Regions from separate parts of the Enterococcus sp. AZ126 genome, predicted to be linked through region 2. Evidence: a T-box and tRNA genes for the amino acid it is inferred to sense, from the RefSeq annotation. Region 2 holds a T-box; the other holds one or more tRNA genes.

Region 1 (12,434 bases), 1.8 Mb from region 2:
TTCTCATCCCATTTTTTTACCTCATCGTCACAAATTCTTCCGAACCTGTCGGGTGAATCGCAACCGTATTATCAAAATCTTTTTTCGTAGCGCCCATTTTAATCGCAACTGCAAATCCTTGCAGCATTTCATCTACGCCTAGACCTATTCCGTGCAATCCAACGATTTTTTCCTCTTCACCAACACAAACTAACTTCATATCACATTTTTGGCGATATTCGCCTAATGCAAAATACATTGGAGTGAAAGTTGATTGATAAATCTTGATATTTTCATCACCATACTTTTCTTTTGCTTGTTTTTCGGTTAAACCAACTGTAGCAACAGGAGGATGCGTAAAGACTACGGTAGGAATTGTTTCATAATCCAAGTACTCATTTTCCTTACCATTGAATAGTCGTTCAGATAACCTTCTTCCAGCTGCAATAGCAACAGGAGTCAAATCGATTTTACCAATCACATCGCCAACAGCATATATACCAGACTGTGTTGTCTTTTGGAATTTATCCACTTTTACATAGCCTTTATCTGTCAACTCAACCTGTGTATTTTCTAGTCCTAAACGATCCGTATTTGGTTGACGTCCAGTTCCGAAAACAATACTGTCCGCCGTAATTTTAGTGCCGTTCTCAAAAGTGATCATCAATTCCCCAGAGTCAAACTTTTCAATTGAATGCGGAGTTGAATGAGGGTAAATATGCATACCGTCCTCCATATAATGCTCTACTACTTTTTCAGAAAGCATTTCATCAAATTCTCTTAACGGACGCTCTTTTCTAAATGCCCAATGCGTTTCAGCACCTAATCCGTGGATCGTTCCAGCAAGTTCAGCTGCTATGTAACCAGCACCAACAAACACTACTCGTTTTGGTAGCTCCTCTAAAGCAAAAAAGCCATTAGAATCTATCGCATACTCTTCACCTGGAATCCCCAATTTTTTAGGACGCCCACCAGTAGCAATCAAAATATGAGGTGCTGTATAAGTTTCACCACCTGCTTCGATTGTATGATCATCAATAAATGTTGCATATTCAGATAAAACTTCTACCTTGTTACTATCTAATCCACGATGATAAGCTGTATGCAAATTATCAATATAGGCTTCACGATTTTGAACGAGTTTTTTAAAGCTGAATTCTTTTACATCTACGTCAAATCCATATCCTTGTGTATCTCGCCTCATCATTTCCATCATTGAACTTGCTTGCCACATCACTTTTTTTGGTACACAGCCAACATTGACACATGTTCCGCCAATATCTCCAGCTTCGATTAACAAAACCTTAGCACCATGCATCCCTGCACGATTAGCAGAACCAATTCCACCACTGCCGCCACCAATCACGATATAATCATATTGCTTTGACATTATCCACTTTTCCTTTCTGCAATGAAAGGGATAGGCTGTTATAGCCGATCCCTCAATCCTATTATTTATTTTTTCTTACGAATCATATCACCAACTGCAACTGGCTGTACAACCGGCATCGTTAAAATCATCATTGGATTCGGTGCACGATCGATTGACTCATCTTCTTCATTATACATAACTTCTACTGTTTGATGGAAGTGATTGAACCCAGGACCGTAAAATTCGATTTCATCGCCTACACTGAAATGATTTCTCTGACGAATCGTCGCAACTTTTGTTTCGGGATCATATGCCATGACTTCTCCAATAAATTTATATTGAGGAATCTTGCGGCGTTCGCCGAATAATTGTTCTTCATCTGTCGGTACATGATAATAAAATCCGGTTGAAAGCTCTCTTTGCGCCACTTTCCAAAGTTCATCGATCCATTCTTGTTGGCATTCATAATTTTCAGGATCTTCCATATACGTATCGACAGCTTTTTTATATACATTCGCCACAGTTGAAACGTAGTGAATTGATTTCATCCGTCCTTCGATTTTAAAACTATCGACACCGTTTTGAATCAGTTCAGGAATGTGTTGGATCATCGCCATGTCAACAGCACTCATTGAAAATTCTTCTTCGACTTCACCTTTATTAGTCAAATTTGTCCGTTCACCACCAAAGGGCATATCATAAAGTTCATATTTCCAGCGACAAGATTGAGAACATCCGCCACGATTTGCATCCCGCATCGACATATGGTTAGACAGCGTACATCTACCCGAATAAGAAATACACATTGCTCCGTGGATAAATGCTTCAATCTCTACATCTGTATTTTTTCGGATTTCTGCCACTTCATCCATCGATACTTCGCGTGCTAACACAACACGTTCTAGCCCCTCATTTTTCCAGAATTCTAATGTTTCATAATTCGTAGCTGATGCTTGCGTTGACAAATGAATCGGTAATCCTGGTGCTTCCGCTGCGCAAATTTCAATCAAAGCTGGATCAGACACGATTACTGCAGAAATACCAACATCTCGTATTTCTCTAAAAAAGTCCCCTGCTCCTTCTTGATTCCCTTCATGCGTGACCATATTTGCCGCCACATAAACTTTTGCACCGTGTTCATTAGCAAAAGCTACGCCTTCGATCATATCTTCCTTTGTGAAATTACCTGCACGGCTGCGTAAACCATAAGCGTTTCCGCCAATGTATACTGCATCCGCTCCGTAGTGAATCGCTGTTTTTAGTTTTTCTAGCGTCCCTGCTGGTGCTAAGACCTCAGGACGCTTCAATGTTCGTTCGTTTGTCATGTATTTTTTCTCCTTATTTTATCTCGTCTGGATCTAAATCAAAGAATCCGATATCTAAGCCACGGTTTTCTGGATGAAGTTCTTCTATTTTCTCAATTGCTTTCTGTGCTTGTTCCTCCGACCAAAGACCTGCTTCAATTTTTTCTTTTGCCTCGACAAATAACGTAGCAATTTCCACGAAAGATTCTCCTGGTGCGTAGATTCCATCAAGTTTCCACTTTGTGTAATTATGTTCATGAAGCTTGTCAAGTTCACCAATTAAATTTACATCATTGTCCGCAAAAATGTGTGTGCCATGGCTATCTTCATAAATTGAATAATGTGTTTCTTCTTTTTTAGGTTCCGATATAAACAAACCACGTTCTTTGCCTGCTGATTCAGCATTTTTAGTGAAATTGTAATAATTTTGCAGCAATGGACGTTTAGATTGATGGATACATGTGGCACCATACACAAGAACTTCCGCAGGAACCATCAAGTTTTCATTCATCGCTTTCATCTCTTCAAAAGGTACTTCACGTGCCAATACTGCACCGATTGCTCCGCGTTTTGCCCAAAAGTTTATTTGACGAGAGCTGGTAACTAAGGTCTCACCATCGTATATATATGGGATATCGATTTTGTCACGCTGCATTACAAAGACAATTCCAGGATCACCGACTGTTACTTGGTCTACCTTGATTTCTTGCAAAAATGCTAAATATTCTGGAACCTTCTTCATTTTTTCTGGATGCATGATCCCATTTAACGCAACAGTCACTTTTTTACCGAAATCGTGTGCTTTTTTAGTAACGATCTGCTGTTCTTCACGAGAAAATGACGTCGGTAAGCGCAATCCGAACATTTCTTCTCCAATGTATAGCGTATCTACTCCTACTGATAACAGCGCCTCTGCCTGTTCAATCGACTCAGCAGTTGCAATAAGTTCAATCATTTTGTATCCTCCCCTAAAAACTGCGTAAGCTATTCCCTATTTGTTACTAGGACTAGCCAATAAAGCTAGATAGTTTTAAAGCTGTATGAGCTCGTTCAGTCCTTAAAAAACTAAATTTAAAACAATATTTTTTATTTCCTACAGCTTTCTAACAACTGTTTCATAGTAGCACAAGTTCACAATCTTTCCAATAACCTCTCTATATTTTAACGCTTATTTTTCACAAAATAAATACCGTTCATTTACTTTCATTAAAGAAAAAAACTGTGCAAAACAGATTCGTTTTGCACAGCGAATGAACATTTAGTCATTAAATTGTTTGTAATACTTGTTCAGGTTTAGGTGATTTAACATTCAACGTTATTTTACCTTTACTTGCACCAATGGTTACTTTATCTCCAAGATGGATTTGACCCGACAGTAATGCTTCACTTAAACGATCTTCTACCTCTTTTTGTAATGCTCTACGGATCGGCCTTGCACCATATTCTGGATCAAAGCCAACTTTTCCAATCACTTCAATAGCAGCTGCGGTGATCTTCACATTAACGTCTTGCTCTTTCAAACGCTTAATGATCGATTTACTCATGATTTTCACGATTTCATGGATTTCTTCTTGGTCCAATGAACGGAAGACAACTGTTTCATCCACTCGGTTCAAGAATTCTGGACGGAAGGCTTTTTTCAATTCTTCCATGATCCGTTTTTGCATCGCATCATAGTCTTTTGTCAGGTCTTTTACATTAAAACCAACATTTTTTTCTTCACGAATCGCAGTTGCACCAATATTTGACGTCATGATTAAAATTGTATTTCTGAAATCAACTTTGCGGCCTTTAGAATCAGTTAAATGACCATCATCCAGTACTTGTAATAGAATATTGAATACATCTGGATGGGCTTTTTCTACTTCATCCAATAAAATGACAGAATAAGGTTTTTGACGAATCTTTTCAGTTAATTGACCGCCTTCTTCATATCCAACATACCCTGGAGGAGAACCAATTAAGCGACTCGTGCTATATTTTTCCATGAATTCAGACATATCCACTCGAACAAGGGAATCTTCACTACCGAACATTGTCTCAGCTAAAGCTTTTGCAAGCTCAGTTTTACCTACTCCCGTAGGGCCTAAGAACATAAATGAACCAATTGGTCTATCAGGATCTTTCAACCCACTGCGCGCTCTGCGAATGGCACGCGACACAGCTTGAACGGCTTCATCTTGACCAACTACTCGATGATGTAGAATACTTTCTAATTCAAGCAAACGTTCACTTTCCTTTTTCTCTAATTGCTGTAGCGGTACACCTGTCCATTGTGACACAACATTTGCAACGTCTTCTTCAGTTACACGATTCGCATAACCAGAAGCTTCTTTTTCTTCCAGCAGTAGAATATTTTCTAATTTACGCGCCAATTTCTTTTCTTTTTGACGTAGTCTTGCTGCACTTTCAAAAGACTGTGATTGAATCGCTTCTTCTTTTTCTTGAACTAAACGAGCGATTTCTATACGCAAATTATTGATTTCAGAAGGTTCATCCGCTAAATCTAGACGAACTTTAGCTGAAGACTCATCCATCAGATCAATTGCTTTATCTGGCAGCTGACGAGAATTGATGTAACGTACAGATAATTGAACAGCTGCATGTAATGCATCATCCGTAATTTCTACACCATGATGCTCTTCATAACGTGAACGCAGCCCTTTTAAAATTTCTTCTGCTTCTTCAGGAGTTGGCTCATCAACTTGTACACGAGCAAAACGACGTTCCAATGCTGAATCTTTTTCGATATATTTTTGGTATTCATCCAATGTTGTTGCACCGATCGTTTGCAATTCTCCTCTTGCAAGTGCTGGTTTTAAAATATTTGATGCGTCGATCGCACCTTCAGCACCACCTGCACCAATTAAAGTATGCAATTCATCGATAAACAAAATAACTTCGCCATCTTGATAAATTTCATCGATGACTTTTTTTAGTCGATCTTCAAATTCACCGCGATACTTGGTCCCCGCAACTAAAGCACCCATATCTAACATCATCAAGCGTTTTTCCAGCATATCTTCAGGAACTTCACCGTTCACTATTTTTTGCGCCAATCCTTCAGCGATTGCAGTCTTACCGACCCCAGGTTCACCAACTAAAACAGGATTATTCTTAGTACGACGACTTAAAATTTGAATCAATCGTCTAACTTCTTGCGAACGTCCAACTACAGGATCTAGATTGTTTTCACGTGCCAACTTCGTCAAATCACGCGCTAATGAATCCAATGTTGGTGTTCCTTTAGGCGCTGCTTTTTGGGCTTGATTATTCCGACGACGCCCCACATTACCACTCATTTGTGGATCAGTAATGCCTATTTTTTTCATCACTAACTGACGCATTTTAGACAAGCTTAAACCTAAATTTAATAAAATACGTGAAGCTAATATATCTTCATCTCTTAACAATCCTAGTAGAATATGTTCTGTTCCGATATTTGGTGCTCCTAAACGCTTGGCTTCATCACCTGCATAAGCAAAAATTTGTTTTGCACGAGGAGAATAAGGCAAATATGCACCTTTGGGGTATCCCTTAACAGTTCCGTAGCCAGTTAGGTGTTCTATTTCTTCACGAATATCATTCTTATCTGCGTTTAATTGACGCAATGACTTCCCGGCAATTCCATTTGGCTCTAAGACTAATGCTAACAATAAATGTTCTGAGCCAACAGATTGATGCCTAAAATATTTTGCTTCTTCTTGTGCAATAGCTAATACTGCCTTGGCACTTTCAGTAAATAATTCATCCATACTATCATTCCTCCTCGTAACTCAAACGTTCTAAAAATGAATGCATCAATTGAGCACGTAAATAATCTTCATTTGATCCTGTTTTACCTAAAACCTGTTTACCAAGAACAGACAGTATCAGATTTCCTTCTCTTTTAGTTATAACTTCTTCTTCATACAACTTTTGTACGAAAATCAACGCATCTTTTTCTGAAAGTTCACTACCCGTAAATTGAGCCATTTGCTTTAATAATTGGTCACTATCAGAAATTTGGACTTTAGCAATCCTAATGTAACCACCACCGCCACGTTTACTTTCCACAGAATATCCTCGTTGAATTGTAAAACGCGTGTTGATAACATAATTAATCTGGGAGGGAACACAATTGAATAAGTGAGCCATTTCAGCTCTACGAATCTCAATTTTACTGCTTTCTTCAAGAATCTTTTTTAAATATGCTTCTATTAAATCCGAAGTATTTTGATTACTCATCACACTCATCCTTTTCCCTTGACTAATACTGACCTTAATTATACATAATTTTAAGTGTTTAATAAAGGAGAATGCCTAATTTGATAAGAAAAGATTATTTACAGCTTTTAGTAAATTTAAAGTATAAGGCTAGGAAGTAAGTTAAACGCTTCTGTCCCAACCCCATACTTTTCTAGAACTTTCCCAGAGATACAATGATTATCGTAAAGCTATTCCATTGATAACCTCAAAAATCAATTTTTTCTATTTTATCCGCTAAGTTCTTTTCAATCAATTCTTTAAAATATTATAAAACAACAAAACACCACTCAAAAGAATGAGTGGTGTTCATACGAAATTAAAATAATCGGGAAGACAGGATTCGAACCTGCGACCCCTTGGTCCCAAACCAAGTGCTCTACCAAGCTGAGCTACTTCCCGTAGCTATAATAATAAAAAAAGACTAAACGTTCAAAAGGACCTAAATTCTCTGAACCTTTTAATCCGCAGTCAAATACTTTAACTATGCACCCAAAGGGAGTCGAACCCCTAACCTCTTGATTCGTAGTCAAGCACTCTATCCAGTTGAGCTATGGGTGCTACATTTCTAATGCCGAGGACCGGAATCGAACCGGTACGGTGATCACTCACCGCAGGATTTTAAGTCCTGTGCGTCTGCCAGTTCCGCCACCCCGGCGAAAGAACAAGCTAAGCGGAAAACGGGGTTCGAACCCGCGACCCCCACCTTGGCAAGGTGGTGCTCTACCACTGAGCTATTTCCGCAGTCTGGATGCCGGCTAAAGGATTTGAACCCTCGACCCTCTGATTACAAATCAGATGCTCTACCAACTGAGCTAAGCCGGCGTGATGTTCGCCTAGTTATAAAACGAGACTAAAAATGCGGGTGAAGGGACTTGAACCCCCACGCCGTAAGGCGCTAGATCCTAAATCTAGTGCGTCTGCCAATTCCGCCACACCCGCAAAATATTCCTATGAGCCGTGCAGGGCTCGAACCTGCGACCCTCTGATTAAAAGTCAGATGCTCTACCAACTGAGCTAACGGCTCAAAAAATGGAGGTTGACGGGATCGAACCGCCGACCCCCTGCTTGTAAGGCAGGTGCTCTCCCAGCTGAGCTAAACCTCCAAGACAACACTTTAGCGTGGCGACGTCCTACTCTCACAAAGGGAAACCCTTCACTACAATCGGCGCTAAGAAGCTTAACTTCTGTGTTCGGCATGGGAACAGGTGTATCCTTCTCGCTATCGCCACCACACTGGGTGTTGTTGCTATTCAATTGAGTGATTATTCACTCAAAACTGGATTGAAGTTGTAATCAAACAGTCCGATATACTTTTTTATTTCGTTTCTTTGGTTAAGTCCTCGACCGATTAGTATTGGTCCGCTCCGTACATCACTGCACTTCCACTTCCAACCTATCTACCTGATCATCTCTCAGGGGTCTTACTTTCTTAAAGAAATGGGAAATCTCATCTTGAGGTGGGCTTCACACTTAGATGCTTTCAGCGTTTATCCCTTCCCTACATAGCTACCCAGCAATGCCCTTGGCAGAACAACTGGTACACCAGCGGTAAGTCCATCCCGGTCCTCTCGTACTAAGGACAGCTCCTCTCAAATTTCCAACGCCCGCGACGGATAGGGACCGAACTGTCTCACGACGTTCTGAACCCAGCTCGCGTGCCGCTTTAATGGGCGAACAGCCCAACCCTTGGGACCGACTACAGCCCCAGGATGCGACGAGCCGACATCGAGGTGCCAAACCTCCCCGTCGATGTGGACTCTTGGGGGAGATAAGCCTGTTATCCCCAGGGTAGCTTTTATCCGTTGAGCGATGGCCCTTCCATGCGGAACCACCGGATCACTAAGCCCGACTTTCGTCCCTGCTCGACTTGTAAGTCTCGCAGTCAAGCTCCCTTCTGCCTTTACACTCTGCGAATGATTTCCAACCATTCTGAGGGAACCTTTGGGCGCCTCCGTTACTCTTTAGGAGGCGACCGCCCCAGTCAAACTGCCCACCTGACACTGTCTCCCACCACGATAAGTGGTGCGGGTTAGAGGGTTCATAACACAAGGGTAGTATCCCACCAGCGCCTCCACCGAAACTAGCGTTCCGGATTCATCGGCTCCTACCTATCCTGTACATGTGGTACAAACACTCAATATCAAGCTACAGTAAAGCTCCATGGGGTCTTTCCGTCCTGTCGCGGGTAACCTGCATCTTCACAGGTACTAAAATTTCACCGAGTCTCTCGTTGAGACAGTGCCCAAATCGTTACGCCTTTCGTGCGGGTCGGAACTTACCCGACAAGGAATTTCGCTACCTTAGGACCGTTATAGTTACGGCCGCCGTTTACTGGGGCTTCAATTCTGAGCTTCGCCGAAGCTAACCCATCCTCTTAACCTTCCAGCACCGGGCAGGCGTCAGCCCCTATACTTCATCTTTCGATTTTGCAGAGACCTGTGTTTTTGATAAACAGTCGCTTGGGCCTATTCACTGCGGCTGACCGAAGTCAGCACCCCTTCTCCCGAAGTTACGGGGTCATTTTGCCGAGTTCCTTAACGAGAGTTCGCTCGCTCACCTTAGGATACTCTCCTCGACTACCTGTGTCGGTTTACGGTACGGGCAGTTGTTTTCTCACTAGAAGCTTTTCTTGACAGTGTGACATCAGGAACTTCGGTACTATTATTTCCCTCCCCATCACAGCTTGTCCGTACAGAGTAAAGCATTTGACTCTACTCAAGACTTACTGCTTGGACATGCACTTCCAGTCGCATGCATTCCTTAGCCTCCTGCGTCCCTCCATTGCTCAAACAAAAACAACTGGTACAGGAATATCAACCTGTTGTCCATCGCCTACGCCTATCGGCCTCGGCTTAGGTCCCGACTAACCCTGGGCGGACGAGCCTTCCCCAGGAAACCTTAGTCATACGGTGGACGGGATTCTCACCCGTCTTTCGCTACTCATACCGGCATTCTCACTTCTAAGCGCTCCAGCCGTCCTCACGATCGACCTTCAACGCCCTTAGAACGCTCTCCTACCATCACACCAGAGGTGTGATCCACAGCTTCGGTAATATGTTTAGCCCCGGTACATTTTCGGCGCAGGGTCACTCGACTAGTGAGCTATTACGCACTCTTTAAATGGTGGCTGCTTCTGAGCCAACATCCTAGTTGTCTGTGCAACCCCACATCCTTTTCCACTTAACATATATTTTGGGACCTTAGCTGGTGGTCTGGGCTGTTTCCCTTTCGACTACGGATCTTATCACTCGCAGTCTGACTGCCGAATATGAATGAATGGCATTCGGAGTTTATCTGAATTCGGTAACCCGAGATGGGCCCCTAGTCCAAACAGTGCTCTACCTCCATCATTCTTAACTTCGACGCTAGCCCTAAAGCTATTTCGGAGAGAACCAGCTATCTCCAAGTTCGTTTGGAATTTCTCCGCTACCCACAGCTCATCCCCGCACTTTTCAACGTACGTGGGTTCGGTCCTCCAGTGCGTTTTACCACACCTTCAACCTGGCCATGGGTAGATCACATGGTTTCGGGTCTACGACTACATACTCATTCGCCCTATTCAGACTCGCTTTCGCTGCGGCTCCGGCTCTTCACCTTAACCTCGCATGCAATCGTAACTCGCCGGTTCATTCTACAAAAGGCACGCCATCACCCATTAACGGGCTTTGACTTGTTGTAGGCACACGGTTTCAGGATCTATTTCACTCCCCTTCCGGGGTGCTTTTCACCTTTCCCTCACGGTACTGGTTCACTATCGGTCATTAGGGAGTATTTAGCCTTGCGGGATGGTCCCCGCGGATTCCGACGGAATTTCTCGTGTTCCGCCGTACTCAGGATCCTCCTAGGTGTTGCCAACATTTCGTCTACGGGGCTATTACCCACTTTGGCGAACCTTTCCAAGTTCTTCGACTATCTTGACAGACTACCACATCGGAGTCCTACAACCCCAACAAGCAAGCTTGTTGGTTTGGGCTTTTCCCGTTTCGCTCGCCGCTACTCAGGGAATCGAATTTTCTTTCTCTTCCTGCAGGTACTTAGATGTTTCAGTTCTCTGCGTCTACCTCTATCCAGCTATGTATTCACTGAATAGTAACATCCTATAAAAGATGCTGGGTTTCCCCATTCGGAAATCTCTGGATCATAGCTCACTTACAGCTCCCCAAAGCATATCGGTGTTAGTCCCGTCCTTCATCGGCTCCTAATGCCAAGGCATCCACCGTGCGCCCTTATTCACTTAACCTTACGATCTTACGATCGGTTTTGTTTGGTTCGTTTCTCTAGCGATAGAGGCGTGACCAATAAAATAAGCTTCGAACTATTTTAATTAAAAAACTCATTCAACGCGGTGTTCTCGGTTTGTTTTGATTACTTTTATACTTCAATATCCAGTTTTCAATGAACAATTCGTTTGAGAGAATCATATAAAAAGAAAGAAAATCCAATGATTAACTTCTTTATATAAGAGTAAACCTCTCAAAACTGAACAAAGTGTCGACGAATGTGTAAGTTTCCGTAATATTCCTTAGAAAGGAGGTGATCCAGCCGCACCTTCCGATACGGCTACCTTGTTACGACTTCACCCCAATCATCTATCCCACCTTAGGCGGCTGGCTCCACAAGGGTTACCTCACCGACTTCGGGTGTTACAAACTTTCGTGGTGTGACGGGCGGTGTGTACAAGGCCCGGGAACGTATTCACCGCGGCGTGCTGATCCGCGATTACTAGCGATTCCGGCTTCATGTAGGCGAGTTGCAGCCTACAATCCGAACTGAGAGAAGCTTTAAGAGATTTGCATGACCTCGCGGCCTAGCGACTCGTTGTACTTCCCATTGTAGCACGTGTGTAGCCCAGGTCATAAGGGGCATGATGATTTGACGTCATCCCCACCTTCCTCCGGTTTGTCACCGGCAGTCTCGCTAGAGTGCCCAACTGAATGATGGCAACTAACAATAAGGGTTGCGCTCGTTGCGGGACTTAACCCAACATCTCACGACACGAGCTGACGACAACCATGCACCACCTGTCACTTTGTCCCCGAAGGGAAAGCTCTATCTCTAGAGTGGTCAAAGGATGTCAAGACCTGGTAAGGTTCTTCGCGTTGCTTCGAATTAAACCACATGCTCCACCGCTTGTGCGGGCCCCCGTCAATTCCTTTGAGTTTCAACCTTGCGGTCGTACTCCCCAGGCGGAGTGCTTAATGCGTTAGCTGCAGCACTGAAGGGCGGAAACCCTCCAACACTTAGCACTCATCGTTTACGGCGTGGACTACCAGGGTATCTAATCCTGTTTGCTCCCCACGCTTTCGAGCCTCAGCGTCAGTTACAGACCAGAGAGTCGCCTTCGCCACTGGTGTTCCTCCATATATCTACGCATTTCACCGCTACACATGGAATTCCACTCTCCTCTTCTGCACTCAAGTCTCCCAGTTTCCAATGACCCTCCCCGGTTGAGCCGGGGGCTTTCACATCAGACTTAAGAAACCGCCTGCGCTCGCTTTACGCCCAATAAATCCGGACAACGCTTGCCACCT
Region 2 (12,434 bases):
TTTTGCTAAATAACAAGATTACTTTAGCGAGTAATTAAATTATTTTTAGAAATAAAAAAAAATAAAGTTATTTCTATTTTTTATTAAAAATTTATATAGTTTTAATGGAGTAAATGAGAGTTTTTCTATTATCATTAGTGTTATATTATTACTAAATAGCTGACTAGAATAAAAATATTTTTTTGAATCGAAAGGAAAATAATGATGATTTTTGAAGGATTAAATGCTAAAAATTGTCAGCAAATATAGGATATGTACATTGTTGCAAAAAAATCCTCATTCAAATGAGTCGCAACTCGTCTCATTTGAATGAGGATCTTTAACTATCTATTAAAAACTACGACCGCCGCCGCCAAATGTTCCGCCACCAGTTGAATTTGTGCTGCTTCCACCGCCACCACCACCGCTAGAATTATTTCTAGGAATACGGCGAGTAGTAACAAATGAATTAACCAGAACATCATTGCGTAATGTTAAATCAAGACTAGATTTTTCTTTAAATGGGTATTTGTAAGTCCCAAATTTTAGTTGGTATTTTGAAATATTGATAGCAAAGAAAATACTACTTAAAACGATTGCTGCTACAAAAGCAATCATGATTTCTGTTTTGGTCAAAGTTTTATAACGAGTGACTTTACCTGTTTCAGTATCGACGCGGTAATGACCACCAGGCACGCCTTGATCGAAGTAATAACTGGTCTTATCTAGAAAACTTTGAGCTGCCTCAAAATAGTTGCCGCTTTTCATACTTGGTTCAATAGCATCTAAGGTTTGGTCTATTCGCTTATCGGTTAAATAATCAATCATATTACCAGAAGTAGAAATAATAAATTTACTCTGGCTCATATCAATATAAAACGTGATGCCATTTTGATTTTTTCCAATACGATCAAGCATATAATAATCCGCGAATCTTTTTGAATCCATTTCGTTATCAGTATTTGTCACGATAAAAACGCGGGCTTTGGTTTTAGCTTCGATTGGTGCAATTGCTCCTTTTAGCTGAACGATCTGTTCTGCTGTAAAAAGAGAAGCCTGATCATCAATTGGATCTTCTGCAGCTTGAACAGTGGAAGAAAAACCGAATACTAAAAAAATGAGAATAAATAGTGCAGGAAAAACCTTTCTCATATAAACCAACCTCCGATCAGAAAAATAGCTAAGATTGTAGCAAAAATGCCAAATGTAAACAGTCCTAATCGTTTGTAACTGATCGGTAAAATACCACTGACTTTTCCTGTTTGTCCGTTCATAGCATAGTAATAAACTTTTTTTGACTGATCATTGCTACGATAAGTAACGACCCAAATCGGTAAAAGCATATAGTGATTTTTTTCGTTGTCTAAAGAAATATCTGTGCGCAGTTTTGTCAAGGTGGTATAGCCAGAAGCTGTATCTCTTAGTATGGATTCAGAATACTCTTTTAGTTCATTTTGAATAGATTGTTGGATTGCTTCGTATTCAATATCTCGTTTTTCTGCTTGAAATCCTGCTAAATATTGACTTTTAAATGAAACAGCTTTATCTAATAAAAAAGGCTGGACTGCTTCAACCATTTTTTGTTGGACATTTTTAGAAAGAGCATTCTTGATCAATTCTTTAAAAGAAATTTTGCCTTGCCTTTGCACATCAAATTGCTTTGTTTCAGTATATTCAATGTCACCGATACGCCAAATACGGATAGTTGTTCCCAAACCACTCATCTGACCGTCGATTTGGGCATCTACAACCCAGTATGGAAAATAAACGCCTGTCATTTTATCAATTTGTTCTTTGTTGAAAAAGTCTTTAGGAATAAACCATTTCTTTTTTGCCCAAGCTAAAAACTTTTCAACCGCTTCTTCTTTTTCGATAGCAAAAGGTAAAACTTTTTCTGGAAGGAACTTTCCACTTAAACGTCCAGATAAGACAACAGGATTATGACAATAATAACAATAGGTGGCCGCAGTCGTTGCTTCCGTGACGATTTGAGCACCGCAACTTGGACAATCGAATAATTCCATGGCACCTTCCAGGGTATCTTCATCCATAGTATCTGTTCCACTAGCTTCTTTAAAAGCTGATTTTTCTTCAACGGTCATTTCATCTACCTGTGAATCAGCAGTAAAAGTTAAATCTGATTCATAAGTCTGATCAGTGTTTTTTTCTAAATGTGCGTCTCGTTGTGAAGCTTCATAAGCGGTGACTTCAGCTTCCGTGTAAACGCTTAAACAGTATTCGCAATGAAACTTTTGATCTTTGGGATCAAATAATAAAGGGCCCCCGCAGTTTGGGCATTTGTGTGTAAACGTATCCGTCATGATTATTCCTTTCTTTGGATAATAAATTAAAAGAGTCATTGGTGATGCTTAGATTGTTTTATTCCTTTAAATTAGAAAGAAAAAGGGCAAGACACGGTCGCCCAGCCCAATTTCCTTGGTTTATAATGGAATCCCTTGAAATGGTTTGCCACAATGTGGACAGAACTTTGGAATGCCATTAGCCAAATCAACGATTTCACTACATTCGCTACATTTCATTTCCAATTTTGGTTGCTCATTGGTTGGTTTAGGCGTACCGCAATTTGAGCAGAATTTGCCATTGTTTTCGGTTCCACATTGTGGACACGTCCAAGTATCTGTAGATCCTTGTGCATTTTGTTGATTTTGTTTTTCTTGCATTTGTTGTTGATTGGTTTGAGAGGCTTGAGCAAAATAATTACCACTTGTATTCATTCCCATACCAACACCCATAAACCCGTTCATTGCGCCACCTTCATTATTTCCAGCCGCTTCCATGCCACGAGCCATCGCGCCTTGCACATAGCCTTCACGAACTCCAGCATCACTAAGCATAGCACCTTGGTTACGCATGTTGATCAATTTAGTTGAATCATCGGTATAAGAAATACTAGCAACTGCAACAGAAACAATCTCCATCCCACGAAGTTCGCGCCATTCGTCATCTAGTGCTTGCCCCATATATTTACTTAATTCTAGGCTTTTAGATGGAACATAAGAAATCCGTTCACCGTCTGCTGACATTTTATTGATAGCAGATTGGAGTGCCGCTAAAAATTCAGCTAAGTATTGTTCGTTGATATCATTGATGTCTACTTGTGATTTATTTCTTGGGATTGCATTTGAGAAAAATAATAAAGGATCAGTGATTTTAATAGAATAGTTCCCATGCGCTCGTAAAAATAGTTCAGCATTATAAAAATTATCGAAATAATTGATTGGTGACGATGTACCAAACTTGATTCCTTTGACTTCTTGTAAGTTGATATAAAAAACTTGTTGTTTTTGTGGTGTCACACCACCAAACTTAAAACGATCAAACGTTTCCGAGACGGCATCTTTTAATGATCCGTTAAACGCAGAAGGGGCTAAATCATTTTTAACTGTGTAATAGCCTTCTTCTGCAGTATAATCGATTATTTTTCCACCATCGACTAGAATCATCATCATATTTGGATAGACGTGAATAACCGAGCCATCTGTCAAAACATCTTCGGTTCCTTTGCGATTTGATCCTCGTTTATCATTTTTTCGAACAAAAACGCCTTTCGTCATAACCGTTGTGTCGCCCATATTATCAGGCTCAATAACTTCGATCCATTGATCAGCCAATCCGCCGCCGATAGCACTTGTTGCTGCTTTAATAATTCCCATTCGAATGTCCTCCTAAATTTAAAAGCGTAATGGACTCATCCTGCTCATTTCCTGATATCTTCACCTCTTAAAGCTGTAGGAATTAAGAATTGATGAGATCTAAAAGCAAAGGACTAGCCCATAAAGCTATGTAAAAAGTACTAAGTAAAAATAGTATACCACAAGTAAGCGCAATATAAATACCATTAGAAGCTAATGGCAAAATAGAAAATGAACCAAGTTAAATGACCTAAATATTTGAAAAAGTCTCATTTTTCTTCCGTAGACTTTGCAAGATGAGGTATAATAAACAAGAAGAAATAGAATCATGGACTTGGGGGATTGAAAAAATGGAGAAAAGAAGCAAAAAAAAATCAAACAAAACAGTGATTTTAGCTGTTAGCGGAGTCGTTTTAGCTGCGGCCGTAGTGGGAGGCTATTTTGCCTATAGCTCATGGCAAAAGGCACAAGAACTAAGTAAAGCAGAAAAATCTGCTAAGACGTTTTTAGACCATCTTTCAAAACAAGAATTTGAGAAATTTCCTGAGCTATTAAATGAAATTTCTGTAAAAGAAAGCGGCTATGACAACGATAAAGTCGTAGAAAAATACCAAACAGTTTTTTCAGGTATCCAAGCGGAAGGAATTAAAAGTAAAGAGATCAACGTAGCACAAGATAAAGAGGGACAGTATACGTTTACCTATAAATTAGAGATGACGACACCTTTAGGAAATTTAAAAGACCTATCCTATAAAACGACGATCAAAAAAGAAGGAGAACGTTATAAAATCAATTGGGCACCTAATCTGATTTTTCCAGAAATGGCTGGTCAAGATAAAATCTCAATTGGTATTGATACTGCAACAAGAGGAGAAATTGTCGATCGCAATGGTGAAGGATTAGCCGTTAATCAGGCTTTTGATCAGGTTGGGATCGTACCGGGCAAACTTGGGGAAGGTCAGGAAAAAACAGAGAATATCAAAGCGTTCAGTGATCAATTCAAAATTTCTGTCGAGGACATCGAGCAAATGCTCAAACAAGATTGGGTCAAGCCAGATGCGTTTGTTCCTTTGTCAATTTCTTTTGATCCAATAACAACCTTGCCAAAAGGAGCCGCTTCTCAAGATACAATTGTTCGTTATTACCCATTAAAGGAATCAGCTGCTCAATTGGTCGGATATGTCGGTAAGATCACAGCAGAAGATATCGAAAAAGATCCAACGTTGAGTAGTACTGGTGTAATTGGAAAAGTCGGATTGGAGCAAGCTTATGACAAGCAATTGCGCGGACAAGATGGCGGTAACATAACTATTACGGATGAAAACGGCAATGAGAAAAGTATCTTGCAAAAAACGGACAAAAAAGACGGCGAAAAAATCCAATTGACGATTGATAAAAATGTGCAATCACAAGCCTATGATATTTTTAATAATCGCCCGGGTAGTGCAGTTATTATGAATCCACAACAAGGTGATCTATTAGCGGCTGCTAGTTCTCCATCGTTTGATCCAAATAAGATGGCAAATGGAATTTCCCAAGCCGATTATGATGGCTATGCAAATAATGAAAATTTACCATTTACAGCTAGATTTGCGACAGGTTATGCTCCGGGTTCGACATTTAAAACAATTACTGGTGCGATTGGCTTAGATGCTGGCACCTTGAAGCCTGATGAAGAAATTGCGATCAATGGCTTAAAATGGCAAAAAGATGCTTCATGGGGTGATTATTTTGTCACTCGCGTGAAAGAAGCTAGCCCTGTAAATCTAAGAACCGCTCTAGTGAATTCTGACAATATTTATTTTGCGCAGCAAACATTGCGGATGGGAGAAGACACATTTAGAAAAGGATTAGACAAATTTATCTTTGGTGAGAAATTAGATTTATCAATTCCAATGAATCCTGCACAAATTTCTAATGAAGACAAATTCAATTCAGAGATTTTGTTAGCTGATACAGGTTACGGGCAAGGACAGTTGTTGGTTACACCAATACAGCAAGCAACAATGTATACGGTGTTTCAAAATGAAGGGAAACTGGTTTATCCAAAAATAGAGTTGAACAAAGAAACAAAAACAAAAGAAAATGTCATCAGTTCAAACGCAGCAAATACGATCGTAACTGATTTACTAGGCAGTGTAGAAGATGAGACCGGTTATGTCCACAATATGTATAATCCAGAGTTCTCTTTAGCAGCAAAAACAGGAACAGCTGAAATCAAAGACAAACAAGATACGGTTGGGAAAGAAAATAGTTTTCTATTAGCGATGGATCGAAGTAATAATCATTTTTCAGCTATGATCATGGTGGAAGATTCTAGAAAAAATGATACGGCAACAAATATCAGTAAACCATTGATCGATTATTTAGAGGCAAATATCAAGTAATAACAAAGCTAGGACAAAGCGTGACGGGCGTTTTTGTCCTTCTTTACTTTTAACCACTCGTTTTTTTACGAACGAATAAAAATATGCTACAATTAACCAATTAGATGAAAGAAAGGAACTTTTTTGTGCGAATTTTAGCAATTGATACCTCGAATCAGACATTGACAGTTGCTGTTTGTGAAGAGAAGAAGATAATAGGACAATACACAATCACAGTCAAAAGAAACCACAGCTTGACCTTGATGCCAGCAATTACCCAACTGGTGAAAGAGGTTGGATTAACACCAAATGATTTTGACCGCATTGTTGTGGCTCAAGGACCAGGATCATATACAGGGTTGCGAATAGGTGTAACAACGGCAAAAACATTAGCATATACATTGAAAAAAGAATTAGTAGGCATCTCTAGCTTAAAAACATTAGCTGCAAATTGTGTTATGGTAAAAGGGACGATCGTTCCGGTTTTTGATGCTAGAAGAAATAATGTATACACTGGAGCTTATGAATATGTCGATGGTATTTTGACAATGAGGATCGCTGATCGACACATTGCGATGGAAGAATGGCTAGAACAATTAAAAACAGTTGACCAGCTATACTTTGTCGGGGAAGATGTTGAAAAATTCCGTTTGCAAATCGAATCAGTAGTACCTCATGCAAAAATCTGTACAATTTCTGAATGGCAAATTCCAAATGGCGCAGTCTTAGCAGAGCTTGGTAGATTAGCTGAACCTGAAATTGATAGCCATCACTTTTTACCCAACTATTTAAAACGAGTAGAAGCTGAAGAAAACTGGCTAAAAGAACATACATCTGAGGTAGAAAACTATGTTGAAAAAATTTAATCTTTTTCATAATATTTTAGGAATCTTTTTTAAAAATCGTCCTTATGACGAGAAGACTGTAGAAATAGCCAATCAAGAGTATTTTGTTCGCGGCATCAATCTTGATGATATCAAAGATCTGCTTTCAATCGAAAGAGAAGTGTACGCTGGAGAATTACCTTGGACTAAAACAGCTTTTTTAGTTGAGCTCCAATCTTCAGATCCGCACCTGTACTTACTCATTCAAAAGGAAGGAAAAACGATAGGTTTTATAGGCTGTCGTATTTTTGGAAAAGATGCTCATATTACGAACGTTGCCGTTTTGACTCAAAACCAAGGCTGCGGAATCGGAAGCTTTTTGATTAGAGAAGTCCTTGATTTTGCAAGAGTCAATGAGTGTGAAAAGGTCTCTTTGGAAGTCAGAATCAGTAATAAAAATGCCCAGCGCGTTTATCGCCAACTTGATTTTGTCTCAAATACAATTAAACCGAACTATTATACAGAGAATAAAGAAGACGCCTTGGAAATGATTCTGTATTTAAATGAAGAGTGAAGCGATGTATTATTCCAAAAAACAATTACCAACACAAAAACTTGCCGAAAATCTTTGGTCGATAAGTGAAGGCTCCTATAGCAACGGCTCCCCATGGTCGACGGAACAATTTTGCGTTGACTTAGCTCAAAAAACGAGCGAATACCTTGTATTGATTAAAGAAGGTTGCTGGATCGGTTTTGTTAGCTATCATTTTGTTTTAGATGAAGCCGAGATTACCCATGTTGTGATTCATAAAGAATTTCAGCATAAAGGATACGGGAACAAACTGATAGATCAACTGATTCAAAAATTAGTTGAGCAAGAAATTTGTCAGGTCTTTTTAGAGGTTCGAGTCTCTAATACAAGCGCAAAAAAATTATATGAAAAAAAAGGATTCAAAACGATCGATCATCGGAAAGGCTATTATAGTCGCCCAAAAGAAGACGGAATCGTTATGTGTTTAAAAGTTAAGGAAGTGAATCAATGACTTTTTTTAATAAAGAAAGAAAATTACTATTAGCTATTGAAAGTAGTTGTGATGAAACAAGCGTTGCAGTTATTGAAGATGGTGCTGAAATTTTGTCGAATATCGTGGCTTCTCAGGTAAAAAGTCATCAACGTTTTGGTGGTGTTGTGCCAGAAGTTGCTAGTCGTCATCATGTAGAAGAAATTACTTTATGTATTGATGACGCTTTAGCAGCAGCAGAGGTAAAACCAAAGGATTTGAGTGGAGTAGCTGTTACATATGGGCCTGGTTTAGTTGGAGCTTTGTTGATTGGCATCTCTGCGGCTAAGGCATTTGCGTGGGCACATGATTTGCCATTGATTCCGGTCAATCATATGGCTGGACATATTTATGCTGCTCAGTTTGTGGAACCATTGCAGTTTCCGTTGATGGCTTTATTAGTCAGTGGTGGTCATACAGAATTAGTGTATATGAAAGAAACGGGTTCATTTGAAATAATTGGTGAAACAAGAGATGATGCTGCTGGTGAAGCATATGATAAAGTAGGTAGAGTGTTAGGTTTAACTTATCCAAGTGGTAAAGAGATCGACGAGTTGGCTCATCTTGGGCAAGATACGTATCATTTTCCTCGGGCAATGATCAAAGAGGACAATTATGATTTTAGTTTTAGTGGGTTGAAAAGTTCATTTATCAATACAGTTCATAATGCTGAACAACGTGGTGAAAAATTGATAGTTAAAGATTTAGCTGCGAGTTTTCAAGCAAGCGTCATCGATGTATTGGCAGCTAAAACAATTCGAGCCTGTAAAGAATACCCAGTCAAACAATTAGTGATGGCAGGCGGCGTTGCGGCGAATAAAGGATTACGTGATCGTTTTAGTAAAGAAGTAGCTAGTGAACTTCAAGACGTGACCTTCATTGTTCCACCGCTTAGATTATGTGGGGATAATGCGGCAATGATAGGTGCAGCAGCATTCATAGAAGCCGAAAAAGGACATTACGCAGATTATCATTTAAATGCAGATCCTAGTTTGTCCTTTATGAACATTTAAACTTAAAAATCAACAGACAAGACTAGGCATAGAGAAAAATATTTGCTATAATGAACCCAGTTTAATAATGATTCGTTGAAAAAGAGAGTACTTCATTAAAAATTGTCCAAGCGATTTCGGGAAGGTGGAAGCCGAAAATAGTTAAATGAAGGAAACGCACTTTCGAGAATCTGCTTATGCAGACGGCAGTCTACCGTTATTAGATTAAGTGGGTCCGGCAAACGAACGGACAATTAGAGTGGTACCGCGGGAAAATCTCGTCTCTGGTGTTTTTAACACTAGGGACTTTTTGTTGTGAATCACTACGACTGACTTAGTCAAAGTAGATTTTGAACAATACTTGGCGACTAAAAGGACGAAGTGATTTTATGATGCACGATCCAAGGTATCAGAAAGACACGTTGCCATACCAGAAACCATCAATCATCTAAATCACACACAGACAAAATGATGTTGTCGATTGCTCAAAAAGAAGAATTTTTGAACAAAAGTGATAATTAATTGTTGATCAATCTCTATCAAACAATAGAAAATCAATCATATAGGAGGATATCCATGAATAACAAAGAAATCGTAGCGAAAGCCATTTATGACGTAGTAAAAGAGGACCTTTCCTTAGAAACAGTTACACAATTATTGGAAAATCCAAAATCTGTCGACCATGGAGATGTCGCTTTTCCAGCATTTTCATTGGCAAAAGTTTACCGCAAAGCACCTCAACAAATCGCAGCTGAATTAGCAGAAAAAATCACAGGCACTGATTTTGAAAAAATCGAAGTAATTGGCCCCTATTTAAACTTTTTCATGAATAAAAAAATGGTCAGTCAGACAGTGATTGGTCAGATTGCCAAACAAAAAGGGCATTATGGAGACAGTTCGATTGGTGAAGGTAATGTACCGATCGACATGTCTTCACCTAATATTGCCAAACCAATTTCGATGGGACATCTTCGCTCTACAGTAATCGGAAATTCGATTGCGTTTATCCTTGAAAAAATTGGTTATTCACCTGTTCGTATCAACCATTTAGGCGATTGGGGGACACAATTTGGTAAACTGATTGTGGCATACAAAAAATGGGGATCAGAAGAATCCGTTAAAACAGCACCGATCACCGAATTATTGCGTCTATATGTACAGTTTCATGAAGAGGCTGAAACACAACCTGAACTAGATGAACAAGCGCGTGCTTGGTTTAAAAAACTAGAAGAAGGGGACCCTGTAGCCACTGAATTGTGGCAATGGTTCCGTACAGAGTCATTAAAAGAATTTGATAAAATTTATTCTATGCTGGAAGTTTCTTTTGATTCATATAATGGAGAAGCATTCTACAACGATAAAATGGCTGAAATTGTCACGATGTTAGAAGAAGAGCATCTGTTGCAAGAAAACCAAGGGGCTGAAATTGTCGATTTGTCAGCCTATGATCTAAATCCTGCGTTGATTAAAAAATCAGATGGTGCAACGCTGTACATTACACGTGATTTAGCCGCAGCTGTTTACCGCAAACGTACTTATGACTTTGCAAAATCAATCTATGTTGTCGGAAATGAGCAAAGTAATCACTTCAAGCAATTAAAGGCTGTTTTAAAAGAGCTTGGCTTTGATTGGTCTAAAGACATGCAACATGTACCATTTGGTTTGATCACACAAGGTGGTAAAAAATTATCGACGCGTAAAGGAAAAATTGTTTTACTAGAAGAAGTATTGAATGAAGCAGTTGAATTAGCGAATAAGCAAATTATGGAGAAAAATCCTGATTTACCTAATCGTGAAGAAGTGGCTAGACAGGTTGGAATCGGTTCTGTTATTTTTCACGACCTAAAAAATGATCGTTTGAATAATTTTGACTTTGTTTTAGAAGAAGTTGTCCGCTTTGAAGGAGAAACGGGACCTTATGTCCAATACACGCATGCTCGTGCAATGAGCATTTTAAGAAAAGCTGATTTCACTATCGATGAGACCAAAGTCTATGCACTAGATGATAAAGAGAGCTGGGAAGTCGTTAAACTATTGCAAAAATTCCCTGAAGTTGTTATGCAAGCAGCTGAGAAATATGAACCTTCAGTTATTGCCAAACATGCGATTCAAGTTGCTCAAGCATTTAATAAATATTATGCACATGTCAAAATCTTGACTGAAGATGAGCAAAAAGAATCACGTTTAGCGTTAGTTTATGGGATGGCGACTATTATTAAAGAAGATCTACGTTTGTTGGGTCTACATGCACCGAATGAAATGTAATAAGTAAATCAGTCAAAAAAATACCCGCAAAAGCGGGTATTTTTTAGTTGGTCCAGTGTTGTTGCATTTGATCCAGAAGGTCGATAACGTCCTTTGTTAAAAAGAGCGAACGCTTCGATTTTTTTCCTTCGATCATTTTGACCATATTTTCGATTTCATAATTCAAAGCCTGACTGCTATCACCTGAAATGATCGTCTCTACAGTACCATCATTAAAAAAGATTTTTGCTTCATCTGCCCGTGGATACTCGTTGATCACAATATAAGCATCTTCAAAAGCGACAATACCTTGTTTAGGCATTTTTGCTTGGAAACTTAATGACACAGTAGCCATTTCTGCTTCATTTTGTAAAATAGTGGCCGATTGTTCGTCTACACCAGTTGAAAATGGCTGCATAACAGAAGAAATAACTTTAGGTTGAGATGTAAGAAACCAACGAGCAAAAGAGACAGCATAAGTACCGATGTCTAAGAGAGCTCCACCAGCTAAATCAGGATTAAAAAAACGGTTTGTCGGATCAGGTTCTTTATAACTACCAAAAGGTGCTTGGATCATTTTTAATTTTCCAAATCGTTTAGAATCAATTTGGCTTCTTAGTTCTTGATATAAAGGCATGTTGAAAATAGTCATCGCTTCAGCTAACACTAAGCCTTTTTCTTCTGCTACTTTCATTGCTTCAGCCAATTCTTCGCTATTCATCGTAATCGCTTTTTCGCAAAGGACATGTTTACCTGCGACTAAGGCTTTTAAAATATGATCGATATGTTGACGATTTGGGACTGCAATGTAGATGATATCAATCGCTTCGTCTGCTAATAACTCTTCAAAAGAGCCGTAAGCTCTGGCGATATCATATTTTTTAGCAAATAGTTCAGCTTTAGCTAATGTTCTAGAGGCAACCGCTGTGATTTTGCTGTTTTTTTGCTGAAAACTTTCAGCGAAACTAGTTGCGATATCCCCAAGTCCAATGATGCCCCAGTTGTAATTGTTCATGAATGATCCCCCTAATTTACTTTTTATATTACTATTATACATGAGAAGCTCAAAATCGTGGCTTATTTTGGACAGAACTACAGAATTGTCTTATTATTTAGGTGAGAGAATGAAATGTTTCTTAAAAATATGGAAATAAATGATTCAAAGTAATGCATTTTTTTGCTATTTTCAGTAAAATAAATAAAGGAGGCGAATATCATGCACCAAATGTATATAGATATTCTTATCGATGCAATTATAGAGCAATTTGAAACAGAAGAACACTTTTACACGGAGTATCTTCAAACGACGAAAGAA

What was found. The T-box of region 2 lies ahead of argS (arginine--tRNA ligase). A T-box ahead of a tRNA ligase gene usually reads a tRNA of that ligase, here a tRNA-Arg.
Region 1: it encodes a tRNA-Arg, which carries the amino acid that the T-box ahead of argS (arginine--tRNA ligase) is inferred to sense. The anticodon was not compared.

The regions. Positions count from the first base shown of each region.
Region 1 covers NZ_JBIOSB010000001.1:2,313,250-2,325,683, reverse strand. Annotated here, with positions in the region: gene gor (glutathione-disulfide reductase) at 17-1,369, opposite strand; gene IGI43_RS10985 (peptidase U32 family protein) at 1,435-2,676, opposite strand; gene IGI43_RS10980 (peptidase U32 family protein) at 2,690-3,610, opposite strand; gene IGI43_RS10975 (ATP-dependent Clp protease ATP-binding subunit) at 3,921-6,410, opposite strand; gene IGI43_RS10970 (CtsR family transcriptional regulator) at 6,415-6,882, opposite strand; tRNA gene IGI43_RS10965 (tRNA-Pro) at 7,229-7,302, opposite strand; tRNA gene IGI43_RS10960 (tRNA-Arg) at 7,388-7,461, opposite strand; tRNA gene IGI43_RS10955 (tRNA-Leu) at 7,473-7,558, opposite strand; tRNA gene IGI43_RS10950 (tRNA-Gly) at 7,573-7,644, opposite strand; tRNA gene IGI43_RS10945 (tRNA-Thr) at 7,653-7,725, opposite strand; tRNA gene IGI43_RS10940 (tRNA-Leu) at 7,761-7,842, opposite strand; tRNA gene IGI43_RS10935 (tRNA-Lys) at 7,855-7,927, opposite strand; tRNA gene IGI43_RS10930 (tRNA-Val) at 7,934-8,006, opposite strand; rRNA gene rrf (5S ribosomal RNA) at 8,021-8,136, opposite strand; rRNA gene IGI43_RS10920 (23S ribosomal RNA) at 8,232-11,143, opposite strand; rRNA gene IGI43_RS10915 (16S ribosomal RNA) at 11,430-12,434, opposite strand, start outside.
Region 2 covers NZ_JBIOSB010000001.1:538,852-551,285, reverse strand. Annotated here, with positions in the region: gene IGI43_RS02685 (TPM domain-containing protein) at 331-1,131, opposite strand; gene IGI43_RS02680 (TFIIB-type zinc ribbon-containing protein) at 1,128-2,300, opposite strand; gene IGI43_RS02675 (SPFH domain-containing protein) at 2,421-3,653, opposite strand; gene pbp4 (penicillin-binding protein PBP4(5)) at 3,983-6,019, shown strand; gene tsaB (tRNA (adenosine(37)-N6)-threonylcarbamoyltransferase complex dimerization subunit type 1 TsaB) at 6,145-6,864, shown strand; gene rimI (ribosomal protein S18-alanine N-acetyltransferase) at 6,848-7,396, shown strand; gene rimI (ribosomal protein S18-alanine N-acetyltransferase) at 7,401-7,865, shown strand; gene tsaD (tRNA (adenosine(37)-N6)-threonylcarbamoyltransferase complex transferase subunit TsaD) at 7,862-8,896, shown strand; T-box leader at 8,963-9,164, shown strand; gene argS (arginine--tRNA ligase) at 9,452-11,140, shown strand; gene IGI43_RS02640 (Gfo/Idh/MocA family protein) at 11,184-12,176, opposite strand; gene IGI43_RS02635 (hypothetical protein) at 12,336-12,434, shown strand, end outside.